DNA from 2 places in the Thalassotalea sp. G20_0 genome. Region 2 is predicted to be linked to the other one. Evidence: predicted binding sites of a transcription regulator. Region 2 holds the regulator's gene; the other holds the start of a gene.
The links. Region 2 encodes FNR, which switches genes on or off when oxygen is low (the NO sensors DNR and NnrR bind a similar motif). Its sites were predicted from a motif close to TTGATCTAGATCAA; they were not measured.
Positions count from the first base shown of each region.

Region 1 (7,250 bases), on a different contig from region 2:
GAGCAGTCAGGGCAACAAGTGGAACCGGAACGTTATGACCCTCTTTTTCTTCAACTGCAGGATACGTTTAACAGTATCGAAGCCCTATATCCCAAACTATAAAGGCCGCAGACTGGTCAAGCTGAACAGTCGAAAGCCAACCACAACGGCAAACGCCATAAAGGGCGCTTCAAGAACACCACCAATAACCTGTAACCACAGTACATTCTCAGGGCTCATCAATAGATAGCTAATAAGGGATTGTGAGGACAGCAGAGTGAGCAGCAGTACAGTAAAAGGCAATAATAACAGGGACCACTGCTGCTTCGTCTGATTAAAGCTTGCCTGAATAGCCTCCACTGGAGGCTCACCCTTAAGGGCAACCCGAAACTCCACAAACATCAATTTGTACAGCAGATAAAATCCCGGTATCAGGTAGAGGCTAAACCCCAGCATGACTAATACAAACACGATCAGGTAACTGGTCGCCAACGGAAAATAGATACCCGCCGACTTTATTAAACTGTCGTAAAGGCTTAGCTTCTCGCCCTGATCACGACTCTCAATAAAGAAAATCGCTGCCCCCGTGGCCAGCGGTTCTATCAATACTGATGCAAACAGATCTGCAAACCCGCCACTTATCTCGCTATTGCCAGCAAAAGACTGTTGAAGGTAAAAGCCTGCGATTTCAGAGGGGATAGCAGCCAATAGAAACAAAACCGTCAGGCTCAAGCCAAAACGGGCAAAAAAGTGTAACGATTGAACAATAGATTGCATGCAAATTTCACCGGTTAATCAACTTACCAGGGAATCACTGATCCATCATAATTGATGAACTGGCCACTGTTTTTCAAAGAAAGTTGATCAATAACCTTGCGAACGCCCCTGATTGATGTTTCCGTATCAATCGGAGCATTAGCGCCCCCCATATCCGTCTGAACCCAGCCCGGATGCAAGACACCGACACTGATACCCTTTCCGGCAAGGTCAATGGCCAGACTTTTAGCCACCGCATTCAATGCGGCTTTGGCAGAGCGATAGATATAACTCCCGCCTTTCTGATTGTCCCCCATACTGCCCATTTTACTGGACATCATGATGATTTTTTTCTCATGACTCTGGGCTACTTTTTCCACCAGTGCCTGCGTAACCATCATCGGGGCCACCGAATTAACCCGCAAAACCTCCATCCATGGATCAACGGTCACCTCATCATAAGACAGACCGAAAGGGCCATAAATTCCGGCATTATTGATCAGGATATCAATGGGCTCTTCAATCACATACTGCAGGTTATGGATCATTCCGGGCTGGGTAATGTCCAGGGGAACCAGCTCAAACTGGTAGCCAGCACTGTGTTTCAGCTCCAGCAGTTTCTGCGACTGTTCCGGAGAACGGCAACAACCATAAACCTTGGCACCCTGCGCAAGATATTGACGGCACAGTTCCAGACCCAGCCCCCGGCTAACGCCGGTCACCACCACTATTTTCTGCATGCAGACTCTCCCGGATAAACTGGCAGCTTCCGGTAGAAATAAAGCTGAAGCCGCCGATAAATTATCTTACTCGTAAACAAGGCAAAAAACTTACAAAACATTCTATGATGGCAAACCGGGGATGGAAAAGATGCCTCCAAAAATAACTGGCGACAACCAGAAGTCTTATATACCTGCACAAGAGGCTCCCTCCCCTGCTAATAACAAAGCCAGTCATAGAGGACGGGAGGTCAGTGAAACCAGGGCAACTCCCCAATCGGACAGAACCGCTAATGCAACCAGCAATCTGGCCGTTGGCCAACGTCAGGTTGAGTCTTTATCACCGGATCATCTGGAAATGATCAAAGCACTGACAGAGCAGGGCCAATGGGGTGGTGTTTTGCCCGCAATTCTTGCTTGTAAAACAACGGATCAACTGGATAAAGTTCTGGCTGAAATAAAAACAGTCAGTCCTCTGCCCAAAGAGATTCATCAGCAAATAGGCATTCACTTTGCGGACCTCTATACAATTAGAGCCGCTGGTGCCCTGACCGGAGGACTCAAATCATGACACTCGAAAACCTGGGCAGTCTCGATCTTATTCTGCAAAAGTCCGATGAACATGACAGCCCGCTGGGTTCCATGATCAGAATGGCGGTGGACAGTTTTATCCAGACACACTCACTAACCGCGGTGAATCGTAATCAAATGGTCAATAGCATCACCCAGAAAATTCACGAGCAGATCAATCAAGTGATGTTTGAACAGGAAGAATTACTGACAAAAGACCCGGTATTAGCGGAGAAAATAGCTCAGGCACGTAATCAACGGCGAATCGAGCAAAATTATCTTCAGGAAAAAAGCCAACGCTCTGAAAAAGCTTCACCGGGCTAGTTTTTTATGCCCAAAAAAAGGGGCTTACTCAGCCCCCTTATAAAACCTGATCAGACCAGCAATAAAGCAATGGTTGCCAGGCTGAGAATCAACGTACCACCATAACAGGCCACTTTTACCCCAACCCCCGGGTGGAAACCCAGATCGTGAGCACCGTGGTAAATACGATGAATACAGGCCCAGTAAGAAGGCACCAAAGCCACCATCAGCACCAGCTTGCCAATCCAGCTCTCCAGAAAGAACGCAGACATTCGCTCATAAGAGAGCGCTTCTGCCGGAATAATTTCCAGAGGCACACCCAGACCAACCACAAAAATAATGGCCGGAAAGAAAAAGGCGATAGTGGTGCCACCAGCCCCAAACAGACTCCACAACAGAGGTTCAATATGGCGTTTATTACTCATGTTCCCTCTCCTATCCCCATCAAAGTCCCATGGTGGCCGCAGCCAGAATGATGGCAGAAACCACCGCCAGGCCAACGTACATCAATTTGTTAACGACACTGTCTTTTATCATTTTACGAATCTGCTGTGGCAGAACGCGGGGCGTCATATCGAAATAGGTGACGGCATGGTAAATAGTCAGACCCAGGGTAACCACGGTAAACAGAATCATCAACGGGTTGGCCTGGAAGGCAAGCCAGCTATTCCAGGCTGCTTCACCCTTGACCAGCTGCATCAGACCGACAAACAGGTTGATGGCATAGAGACCATCAAATACACAGGAGGATTCCCGTACCATGTACTGGCGGTAGAAGGGATGATCCATATACCAGGTGCGCTTCATGGGACGCACATAGGGGCGACGACTCATCACTTGTCTCCTTTACGTGGCATCAGGAAAGAGAGCGCCCAATCCTGAGAACCCTGCAGTTTGTTCTGGTTGATAGCAGCAGCCGGGTCAACATTCTTTGGACAAACCTCAGAACAGTAACCCACAAAGGTACAGGACCAGACACCATTCTTGCCCTGAATCACTTCAGTACGCTGTTCATAGCCATCATCACGGCTGTCCAGGTTATAACGGTGCCCCAGGGCAATCACCGCAGGACCGGTAAACAGTGGGTTCAAGCCCATCTGTGGACACGCGGAGTAGCAGAGCATGCAGTTAATGCACATGGAGAACTGCTTATAAAGGCCCAGCTGCTGAGGCGTCTGCTTATTCACACCCTCTTCAACCGGCTTCTCCATCGCATTGATGATGTACGGTTTCACTGACTCCAGTTTCTTGATGAAGTCTTCAGAGTCAATCACCAGATCCTTTTCAATCGGGAAGTTAGCCAGTGGCTCAACACGAATGGGATTCGGATAGTAATCCCGCAGGAAGGTTTCGCAGCCGAGCTTTGGTGTACCGTTGATCACCATGCCACAGCTGCCACACACCGCCATACGGCAGGACCAGCGGTAAGCCAGGCTGGAATCCAGTTCATCCTTGATATGCTCAAGGGCATCCAGCATGGACCAGGCTTCCACATAAGGAATAGTGAAAGTGCCAAATGTCGGCTTGTCATCGGTTTCCGGGTTATAACGCAGAATCTCGATGGTTATGGTTTTATCACTCATGGGGTCTCCTTACTTCCCTTCACCGTTTTTCTCAGCCGCGTTCTTCTCGGCTGCGGCACCATAAACGCGCTCTTCTGGCTGGAAGCGGGTTACATTCACGTCTTCATATTCCAGACGAGGCTTGGCATCACCGTTATAGAAAGTGACGGAGTGTTTCAGGAAGTTGACATCATCACGGGCTTCAAAGCCATCAATACGCTGGTGCGCACCACGGGACTCCTTACGTTCAACACCACCAATAGCCATACACTCAGCAACCATCAGTGAGCTTTGCAGCTCAAAGGCCTGCATCAGTTCGGTATTGAAGACCTTGCTCTTGTCTTCCACCTTGACGTTTTTAAAGCGCTCACGCAGTTCGGAGATCTTGTCCAGACCGGCCTGCATCTCTTCACCCACCCGGTAAATACCGAAGTTGTCTTCCATGGTTTTCACCATTTCGTGACGCAGATGCGATGCTTTTTCAGTACCATTGGCATTGCGCAGGCTTTCGATGGCCGCCAGGTGTGCTTTCGCCTGATCCAGCAATTTACGTTCATCAGACATCACGTTCTGGCTGGCAAAATCGGCCGCACTTTCACCGGCAACCTTACCGAAGACCACAGTCTCAGCAAGAGAGTTGGAACCTAGACGGTTGGCACCGTGCATACCGACGCTGGCACACTCACCCGCAGCAAACAGACCGGCCAGATCGGTGGCACAGTTGATGTCCGCTCTGACACCACCCATGGTGTAATGAACCGCAGGACGAACCGGAATTGGCTGATGAACCGGATCAACTCCCAGGTAGTTTTTCGCCAGGGAACAGATCAGTGGCAGACGCTCCATCAGCTTTTGTTCGCCCAGGTGACGCAGGTCCAGGTGCACCGCATCGCCCAGTGGCGTTTCAATGGTGCGGCCCTTGCGCTGCTCCTGCCAGAAGGCCTGGGAAAGCTTGTCACGCGGGCCCAGTTCCATGTATTTGTTTTTTGGTTGACCAACCGGAGTCTCTGGCCCCAGACCATAATCCTGCAGGTAACGGTAACCATCCTTGTTCAACAGGATACCGCCTTCACCACGGCAACCTTCCGTCATCAATACACCGGAGCCTGGCAGACCGGTTGGGTGGTACTGAACAAACTCCATATCACGCAGCGGTGCGCCAGCACGCAGGGCCATGGCATGGCCGTCACCGGTCACAATGGCACCATTGGTGTTGAAACGAAAAATACGACCAGAGCCGCCTGTTGCCAGAACCACTGACTTCGCCAGGAATACTTTTGGTTCGCCGGTTTTCACTTCAATGGCAACAACGCCCTGAGCACGGCCATCTTCCATGATCAGGTCAGTGGCAAAATACTCATCGTATCGTTCAATGGATGGGTACCTGGTGGATGTCTGGAACAATGTGTGAAGCATGTGGAAGCCAGATTTGTCCGCAGCAAACCAGGTGCGCTCAATCTTCATACCACCAAAAGCACGAACGTTTACGTCACCGTCGTCCTTACGGTTCCAGGGGCAGCCCCAGTGCTCCAGGCGGATCATCTCTTCAGTGGCGTGGGACACAAAGTAATCCACCACATCCTGGTCGCAGAGCCAGTCACCACCGGCCACCGTGTCAACAAAGTGGTTTTCCAGAGAGTCATGATCCTGAATGACACCGGCTGAACCGCCTTCTGCAGCCACCGTATGACTCCTCATAGGGTAGACTTTGGAAATCAATGCCACTTTAAGCTCAGGATTTTTTTCGGCAACGGCAATCGCAGCCCGAAGACCGGCACCTCCGGCACCGACAATGGCTACATCAGCCTTTATGACCTGCATACGCAAACCTCTACCGCCGTTCACCACCATCTCCGGGAAGAGTCCCAAATAGAGACAGCCAGCGAACTGGCCAAATTGAATAATGAGAGAAGGGTTAAAAATCTAGAACTGAAGTTTATATAAACCTGAAATTAAAGCCATTGATATAAAACAAAATAAATCAATATTTCGGAAAAACCGTAATTTCAATATAAATCAATAGGATCAACCACTATAAGCAACCGCTTTAATTTTAAGATATGCAGATTTGTTGTTTAATTAACAAAGGTTCACTTTTAATTATCAACTTACGAAAAAAGCCTATAGCCTCGAAATAAATTGAGACACAATGATGATACAGCCAAATACAAAACAGGTTGACATCAAAACCGTTCCCCCGGGTGCCCGAAACGGGTTTTCATAGGCCGGTTGCTTTCTTAATACATAGACCATTGCCGTAGGCAGAAGGATAGCCAGAATGGCCAGAGCAACCGCCGCATAACCCAGCGCGGCGACAAAACCATCCGGAAACATAATGGCAATAATAACCGGTGGGATAAAGGTCACCAGGGCGGTCTGAAGCCGATGGATGCGGGTATCCGCCCTTTGTAATAAGTTGGCAAGATAATCAAACAGTCCAAGGGCAACGCCCAACACGGATGTCAATAGCGCCAGATCAGAAAACAGGTACAGAATAGTGTGTACATCTTTATCACTGCTTAATGCTGAGATTAAATAAGCCGTTGCCCCGGTTGACTGACTGATTTGCAGTAATAAGCCTTCGGGCAATACCCCCATCACCGCCACCAGCCACAAGATATAAACCACCAGCGGGATCAGGGTCGCTAACAGAAAAATAAGGGGAATATGCTGCAGCTGCTTCTTTTGATAAATGATAATGCTGGGAATGCCACCATGATAACCGAACGAAGTAAATATCACCGGCAGTGCCGCCAGAACCGATAAATACTCAACCCTCGCCGTATGTATCATGCTCTCATAACGCACCGAAGGTGCCAGTGACATCAGGGCAAGAATAAAAGTAACGATCATCAGGGTGAAAAAGATACGGTTAACAAGATCCACCGCCCGGGTACTGTAATAAACAAAGGCACCGGCAATCAGGGCAAAGAATATCACGCACAGTTGAGAGGAAGCTCCGGGAACCACTGATTGAGCGTACTGCGCCAGTAACGACCCGCCCCCGGCGAAGTAGGCGGACATCAATGCATAAAAAAGCCCGAGAGGGGCAATGGCAGAGAGCACCTTCCCCATCCGCCCTAATGTTCTGCTGGCCATGGTATACAAATTACAGCCAGGTTTGATGGCGACATTGGCCTCAAAGGCATAAAGGGCAGAGATAACCGCAAAGAATGCTGTCACCGCAAAAATAATCATAACCGGCATCAACCCGGTACTGGCTGATACCAGCGGCAAAGCAAGCATGCCCGCACCGATGGCCGTTCCTGACAAAATTAACGCACTGCCAATTACGGTGGAACGACTGGATTCAGACATAAGCAAGTACCTTTACTGAATATAAATTTCAGTGATAAAGATA
Region 1 is NZ_JAGHQV010000005.1:69,351-76,600, reverse strand. Features, by position in the region: gene J7438_RS04235 (Hpt domain-containing protein) at 1-102, shown strand, start outside; gene J7438_RS04230 (hypothetical protein) at 97-756, opposite strand; gene J7438_RS04225 (SDR family oxidoreductase) at 780-1,475, opposite strand; gene J7438_RS04220 (CAP domain-containing protein) at 1,606-2,025, shown strand; gene J7438_RS04215 (hypothetical protein) at 2,022-2,348, shown strand; gene frdD (fumarate reductase subunit FrdD) at 2,399-2,752, opposite strand; gene J7438_RS04205 (fumarate reductase subunit C) at 2,772-3,161, opposite strand; gene J7438_RS04200 (succinate dehydrogenase/fumarate reductase iron-sulfur subunit) at 3,161-3,910, opposite strand; gene frdA (fumarate reductase (quinol) flavoprotein subunit) at 3,920-5,710, opposite strand; gene J7438_RS04190 (amino acid permease) at 6,011-7,207, opposite strand.
Region 1: frdA (fumarate reductase (quinol) flavoprotein subunit) is a predicted target of FNR. The motif match lies at 5,851-5,864, and genes of this name have one in related genera.

Region 2 (7,250 bases):
TTTTTGTGAGTGGGGATAAGGTTCGTCGGCGTTGTTTTATGGTAAAGAGTGACCTTTTGATACAACCATTCTTTATAGAATAAACAGCAGGATTCTACAGTATTTGTGTGCAGGGGTAGCAAAATGACAGATCATGATAAGTGGCAGAAATGGTTGATGGCTCGCAGGGATGAGCTGAATACGCGTCTGGGTAAAATTAAAAAGGATGCTTCCCGAAAAAACAGTGCAGACTGGTCTGAGCAGGCGCAGGAACGGGAGAATGATGAGGTTATTGATGCACTGGGTAACGAGGCGGTGATTGAACTGGGTAAAATTAACCGCGCCCTTGATCGTATAAATGAGGGCGATTACGGTTTCTGCCTGTCCTGCGGTAAGGAAATTCCGGTTCAGCGCCTTGAGGTCATGCCTTATGCTGACCTTTGTGTTCAATGTGCTGAGGCTAAGGGGTTATAGGGGAGCATCATCAAGCGTTAAGGGAGCAGCCAGACTGAATCCTGTCATGCCGGTTTGGCAGCAGCCTGGTTAAAGTACGTTGACTCCTCTGTGGAGCAGCCTGATTCAATAATCATCTTTTGATAGCTTTCGCAGAAGCTCTGGATTGTTCCGGGGTTTCTGCTGTGGAAGTGCTTTTGCCATAACCTGGCCATGGCCGTGATATCGTCTTTATCAATATCTTCGATCTGAATACCGCAGCGGTGATAGATAAGCCAGGCAATGGCGGTGGCGTAAACCAGGTTGGTCGCCAGTTCATGATGGGGATGGGAAAGAAACTCCCGCTGGCTGGCCAGTCCCCGAACTTTGCTGGATAAGTCAGCGTTTGGGGCCAGGAACAGGTCCCAGATATTGCGGTGCATGCGAGGAGAAATCTGATAAATACCGAGTGCCTGGTGATTGGCCTGTTTCAGATGAAAACCAAGCCCGGACTCTCTGGCTGCGGTACCAAGCAGCAGGTTCTCAGCAGTTGGGCTCCACATGCCCAGATGCTTGAGTGCGGGGCGAACAACATAGTGCCTTAGTTCCTTGGCGCATATTCCCATTTGCAAAGTCCTTTTTCCGGGTCGGACCCGGTTCGTGCGTCCTGTAACTGCGGGCGGGGCTCTCAGATCCAGACATTAACTTTGGATCTAAGAGACATATCGTATCATCCCTGAAATTCTGAACTGAGGGTGGTTTTACTCACCGGCAAAATTGCACAGGGCATAGGTTGGAATGCCCGCCGCATTGAGTCTGTCAGCACCCTTGAGGTCTGGCAGATTGATGATAGCTGCAGCTTCCAGTGTGTTGGCACCTGCTTGTCGGATCAGCTGATCGGCAGCCAGCAGTGTGCCTCCGGTGGCGATAAGGTCATCCATCAGCAGAATTTTTTCACCGGCCTTAATGGTGTCTTCATGCATTTCCAGTACGGCCTTGCCATATTCAAGGTCATACTCGACATTGAGGGTTTTGCCGGGCAGTTTGCCTTTCTTGCGAAACAGTACCAGCGGCTTGTTCATGATATAGGACAGTGTCGAGCCAAGCAGGAAACCGCGGGCATCAAGAGCGCCAATGCGATCAAAAGTCTGGTTCTCATAACGCTGAACCATGACATCCACGGCCTTACGCCAGGCTTCCGGGTTTTCAAACAGTGTGGTGATATCCCGAAACAGGATGCCTTCATGGGGCCAGTCCGCGATGGTTCTGATTTGTGTTCGCAGATATTCCTGAACGGATGAACATTCGTTTGTATGCATGGGAGAGTGCATGCCGCTATCAGTCAATGGATAAAAAGGAAGAAGCCCCCTCATAGGGTAGCTTCTTTAGAGGATAAAGTCAGGGATCGGTAGCAATCGGGTTGGGTTCCAGGGTTTTTCCCCCGGCCAGGGCACAGAGTTCAACCGAGTTGCGAATTTCGATTTCCTTGCCCACGGCGGAGATCAGGCCGTTTTTCTGGAATCGGGTAAATACACGACTAACCGTTTCTACCGCCAGGCCCAGGTAGTTCCCCATCTCATTTCTCGACATGGACAGTCGGAACGACTGGGAAGAAAAGCCCCGGCGACGAAAACGGCTGGCCAGGTTAATCAGGAATGTGGCAATGCGTTCATCGGCGTTTTTCTTGGACAGCAGCATCATCATTTGCTGGTCTTCACGGATACGTTTGCTCATCAGGCGCATCAGATGTCGGCGAAGTTCCGGGAATTGATCGGAAAGGGTTTCCAGTTGCTCAAAAGGAATCTCGCAGATCATGGTGGTTTCCATCGCCTGGGCCGACACCGGATAGGTGTCCGTATCCATACCGCTCAGGCCAAGAATTTCGCTGGGCAGGTAAAATCCGGTGATTTGTTCCTCACCTTCATTGGTCGCTGTGTAGGTTTTGAGAGCCCCTGAGCGAACAGCAAAGACACTGGTAAAGGGGTCACCTTCCAGAAACAGGTGTTCGCCTTTTTTCAAAGGACGCCCACGCTTGATAATGTGATCCAGCTGATCGATATCCTTAATGCTCAGTGCCAGTGGCAGGCACAGTGAGCTGAGGCTGCAGTCTCTGCAGGCCACATGGCTCGGCTGTCGGACGTTGGGCTTTGACGTCATTGAGAGGCCTCAAAGTCGTATTGGCGAAATTCGACACTGTTTATGGAAACCAGGTTTACGGAAAACCAAGTGTATGAAAAGTACTACCGGAGTGTAAATCAGGTATGTACGCAACCGGGCAGACCTAAAGTAGGGGTTTGGTGCTGCTTCAGCAATGCGTCATAAACTGCGGTTGTTCCGGTGGGCTTTCATCTGCCGTGTCGTCTATCCAGCTCAGAGATGACCCTGACAATAGTATGGTCATGGCTCCTGGTGGTTGTGTGTCTTTATCCCAGGAAAATCAATCTGACATTGTCTTATGTCACAGGATTAAATTTTCTTTCGTGGTATTTGACTGACCTGGCAGATTTTGCACTTATGCCTTAAGTAAATCAATGTGAGAGTGATGACAAATAGTAGTCGGTTTCAGTTTTTTTCTGATAGGCAGCCTCCTGGCAGAGAGTTTTCAGCACTGTGCGTGATGATCAGGCAGTTTCGGTGGTGGCAGGAGAGAGCTCCAGAGCTTTGTTATCGCTCCGGAGTGTACAGCTATTCAGATAACCTTTGAGTAGAGAGGCTTTTCTTTCATCTCAGGTTGATTGAGGTAGTGGTCGAACTGCATGCAGATGTTACGGATCAGCAGCGTTCCCTTCGGCAGTACTTCCAGCAAACCATCGCTATTGAGACTGACCAGGCCGTCTGCCCTCATCGGCTCCAGCCTTGCCAGCTCATCCCGGAAGTAGTCTCTGAATTGAATACCAAACTGCGCTTCAATATCGCTGAAGTTCAATTTGAAGTGGCAGATCAGCCGGGTAATCACTGCCTGGCGGACTTTGTCATCATCCGTCATCTTCAGGCCGCGTACCATTGGCAACTGCTGTTCATTGATCATTGAGTAATACTGGGCTTCATCGGTGCTGTTCTGAACATAAGTGTCGCCTACCTGGCTGATGGCAGACACACCCATGCCGATCAGGTCGCAGTGGCCATGGGTGGTATAACCCTGGAAATTCCGGTGCAGCGTGCCTTCTTCCCGGGCAATGGCCAGTTCATCGTCTGGCAGGGCAAAGTGATCCATACCGATGTAGATGTAGCCCTGATCCAGCAGCTTTTCCGTGGCCTGATGGAGAATGTCCAGCTTCATTTCCGGCGCAGGCAGATCCTGCTCATTGATTCGGCGCTGTGGCTTGAAGCGGTGGGGCAGGTGGGCGTAGTTAAACAGGGATAGCCTGTCCGGAGCCATATCAACCACTCGATCAATGGTTTCCATAAAACTGTTGGTGGTCTGGAAAGGCAGGCCGTATATCAGGTCCATATGTACCGAGCGGAATGCCATGACCCTGGAAGCATCAAGAATGGATTGAATCATGCTTTCAGGTTGTACCCGGTTAACGGCTTGCTGCACTTTGGGGTTCAGGTCCTGAACGCCCATGCTGATCCGGTTGAAGCCGAGGTCCCTCAGGGTGCCCATCATGGGCCAGTCTACTTCCCTGGGATCCAGTTCAATGGAGTAGTCTGCGGTATCGCTTTGGGTCAGTTGGAAGTGCTGGCGGATATGGCCCATCAGATCCGTCATCTGATCTCTGCTCAGAAAGGTCGGTGTGCCACCGCCAAAGTGGAGTTGTTCAACCCGCTGTTCCTGACTGTAGAGTGCTGCCTGCATCTCTATTTCACGAAACAGGTATTCCAGATAACTATTGGCGCGCCCACGGTGTTTGGTCACAATTTTATTGCAGGCGCAGTAATAACAGACATGGGAGCAGAACGGGATATGAAAGTAGAGTGACAGGGGCTTGATGGCCCTGGCACTGGACTGGGCATTGTGATGATATTTCTCAATATCAAAGCTGCCATCAAACTGCACCGCCGTGGGATAGGAGGTATAACGCGGGCCTGAGTGGTTGTATCGGTGAATCAGGTCTTTATCCCAAACTGGTGCAGTATTCATTATTGCTCTCGGTAATCTTCATGTCTTATTAGTCAGTGTGTTCGCCTTCTGGCCGGTCTTTTGGTGCCGGAAAGGTTAAGGCAAAAACAGTCTGTATTACGTCATGATGTTTTTGGCTAGTTTAGAGAGATTTTCAAGGTTGTTCTTTGATCGGTGTCAATAGGTAAGAACCGAACCGGTATGCCTTTATGGTTCGTCTTTGGGGCCTGTAATGAGGATTGTGTCCAACGTGGCGTGAAGCTGTTGAGGTCGGCTATTGTATCTGCCATCTGGTTATTAATCGAGCAAATAATGCTTTGGCTGGCAGGGTTGTGCTGAAAAGGGGCTGATTGACAGTGATTGGTGGGTTCATTGAATGTGCTATTTTTGCTGCTAGATCATAAAAATTCACAAATATGTCCTGGTCACTGATCAGACAGGAGGAGTCATTATGGGTGCGGACATACATATGTATGCTGAATTCAGAAATAGTGCCGGGCAATGGGAAGAAATCCCGGGTTACGAACCTTTTTCAGATCGCAATCGTCATGTCTTTTCATTTTTTTCCGAGGGTTTTGTCAGAAGCGATTATGACTGGGGCTTCTGGCATGTTACTCCGTATCCCATTATTGACGAGGCTCGCGGGCTGCCCGGAGATGTCAGTCTTTCCATCAAGGCCAAGTCTGATGAATGGGGAACGGGTGGATCTGGTCACTCCTGGCTGTCTGTTGATGAATTGGTTTCTTACGACTATAACAAGCCTTTAAGAGAAAGGGGTGTTGATGTTCCCGAAGAGTTTGTCAAGCTTACGATCAGGAAATCGTTGGGGGAAAAGTATTTTTTGGAGTTGGCTGAGTTGCAGAAGCAAAAAGCGGAGCGCCTCGTCTTTTGGTTTGATTTCTGATTCATAAAGAGCCTCCTAGTACATGGTTTCAATGAGTTTGACGGGTTGTCGTGCCTCCGCACTCCGTTCGTCCTGAGCTTGTCGAAGGGCGGAAACTCCGGACTCTGATAGATCGTGCCAAGCACCCTTCGACTCCGCTCAGGGTGAACGAAGATCGTACACGTCAAACTCATTGAAACCATGTACTAGGAGGCAGAACTTTTTTTTCCTTTTATCACATATGGTGATGGTGCAGCATGGACATCAACCACCTCTGGTGTGCGCCAGGCATAGACCACAAGCCAAAAAGGATAATCAGCAACCCCGCCAGGTTGCGGGTGATACTGGCTTGGATAATGCTGCTGAGCTGTCTTGAGAACGCACCAAGCAGGAACACTGAGGGTATGGTGCCGATACCAAATGAAGCCATTAACAGCGCACCCTGTACCGGGTGTCCCTGGCTGGCGCTCCAGGCCAGGGTGCTATAAACCAGGCCGCAGGGTAACCACCCCCAGAGCATGCCAATAGCGAGGGCATTGGGAAAATTTTTGATGGGCAGCAGTGCTTTGGCCCTGGGCTGGATATGTTGCCAGAGTTTATGTCCGATCTTTTCCAGATGTGTCAGACCACGCCACCAACCGGTCAGATAAAGCCCCATGGCGATCAGCATAATGGCCGCTAAATAGCGCAGTCCCACCTTGACTTCCGGGCTGATACCGCCCAGGTACCAGCCAATGCTGGCCAGAAGGAGACCAGCGATGGCGTAGCTGGTAATCCGTCCGAGATGATAGGTCAGCATCAGCCAGAAGATCTGTGCACGGGACTTGCCTGCCAGAGAGAGGCTAAGGGCGGAAGTAATGCCGCCACACATGCCGATACAGTGGGCACTGCCCAGTATGCCCAGGGTTAATGCGGAAAGTAACGTGGGAACTTCATTCATGGTCATGTGAATTAGCTTTCGGTATCTGTTGAGGCTCATCAAAAAGAATGCTGTGAGCTGGCCCTTCAAGGTCGTCAAACTGACCGTCGTCTACTGCCCAGAAGAAGAGTTTGATCGCTACAGCGATCAGGATCAGGGCCAGAGGGATCAGAATAATCAGGCTTTCCATGGTCAGGCAGCTCCTCTGGGTTCAAGGTGGGCGTAAACTTCTTCTGACTCGGTCGGTGCTTTGGTCAGTTTTCCCGGGCGGTTCAGTCGCAGGGCATTGGCCACCACGATCAGTGAGCTGAGCGCCATGCCGGTAGCGGCCATCCATGGGGCAATCATGCCTGCTGCGGCCAGGGGCAGGGCGGCAAGGTTGTAGCCAAGGGACCATGCCAGGTTTTGCCGGATAATTTTTCGGGTTCTTACGGTCAGGTTAAAGGCATCGGCCAGTCGCTCAAGGTTGCCGGAAATCAATACGGCATCTGCACTGGTGCGGGCCAGATCTGAAGCATTACCCATGGCCATGGAGATATCTGCCCCCGCTAAAACAGGAACATCATTGATGCCATCACCGACCATCAAGACTTTGTGACCCTGACTCTGCAGCGTCTGGATATAGTGCAACTTGTCATCCGGACTGCTTTCAGACTTCCATTGCCGTATACCCAGGGATTCAGCAGTTGCCGCCACCACCGGCCCGGCATCACCACTGAGCAAGGTTACGGTTTTGCCCATCCGGTGCAACCGTTGGATTGTGTGGGCGGCCTCAGGGCGCAGGCTGTCGGTAATCCTGAACCAGCAGAGCGGTTGCCAGAGTTCCTGGTCAGTACTTCCTGACATCAGCAACCATTGCCCATCCTGTTCTGGCGTTGCTACATTGCCGGATGGGCAGGCAAAGTCAGGCCGCCCGATACGATAAAGGCGGTTACCAATGGTGCCTTCTATCCCCTGGCCAAGATGGTTTTTCA
Region 2 is NZ_JAGHQV010000049.1:17,236-24,485, reverse strand. Features, by position in the region: gene J7438_RS21040 (TraR/DksA family transcriptional regulator) at 124-453, shown strand; gene J7438_RS21035 (hypothetical protein) at 498-1,037, opposite strand; gene J7438_RS21030 (adenine phosphoribosyltransferase) at 1,173-1,730, opposite strand; gene fnr (fumarate/nitrate reduction transcriptional regulator Fnr) at 1,810-2,568, opposite strand; gene hemN (oxygen-independent coproporphyrinogen III oxidase) at 3,101-4,495, opposite strand; gene J7438_RS21015 (hypothetical protein) at 4,926-5,378, shown strand; gene J7438_RS21010 (sulfite exporter TauE/SafE family protein) at 5,593-6,297, opposite strand; gene ccoS (cbb3-type cytochrome oxidase assembly protein CcoS) at 6,290-6,466, opposite strand; gene J7438_RS21000 (heavy metal translocating P-type ATPase) at 6,469-7,250, opposite strand, start outside.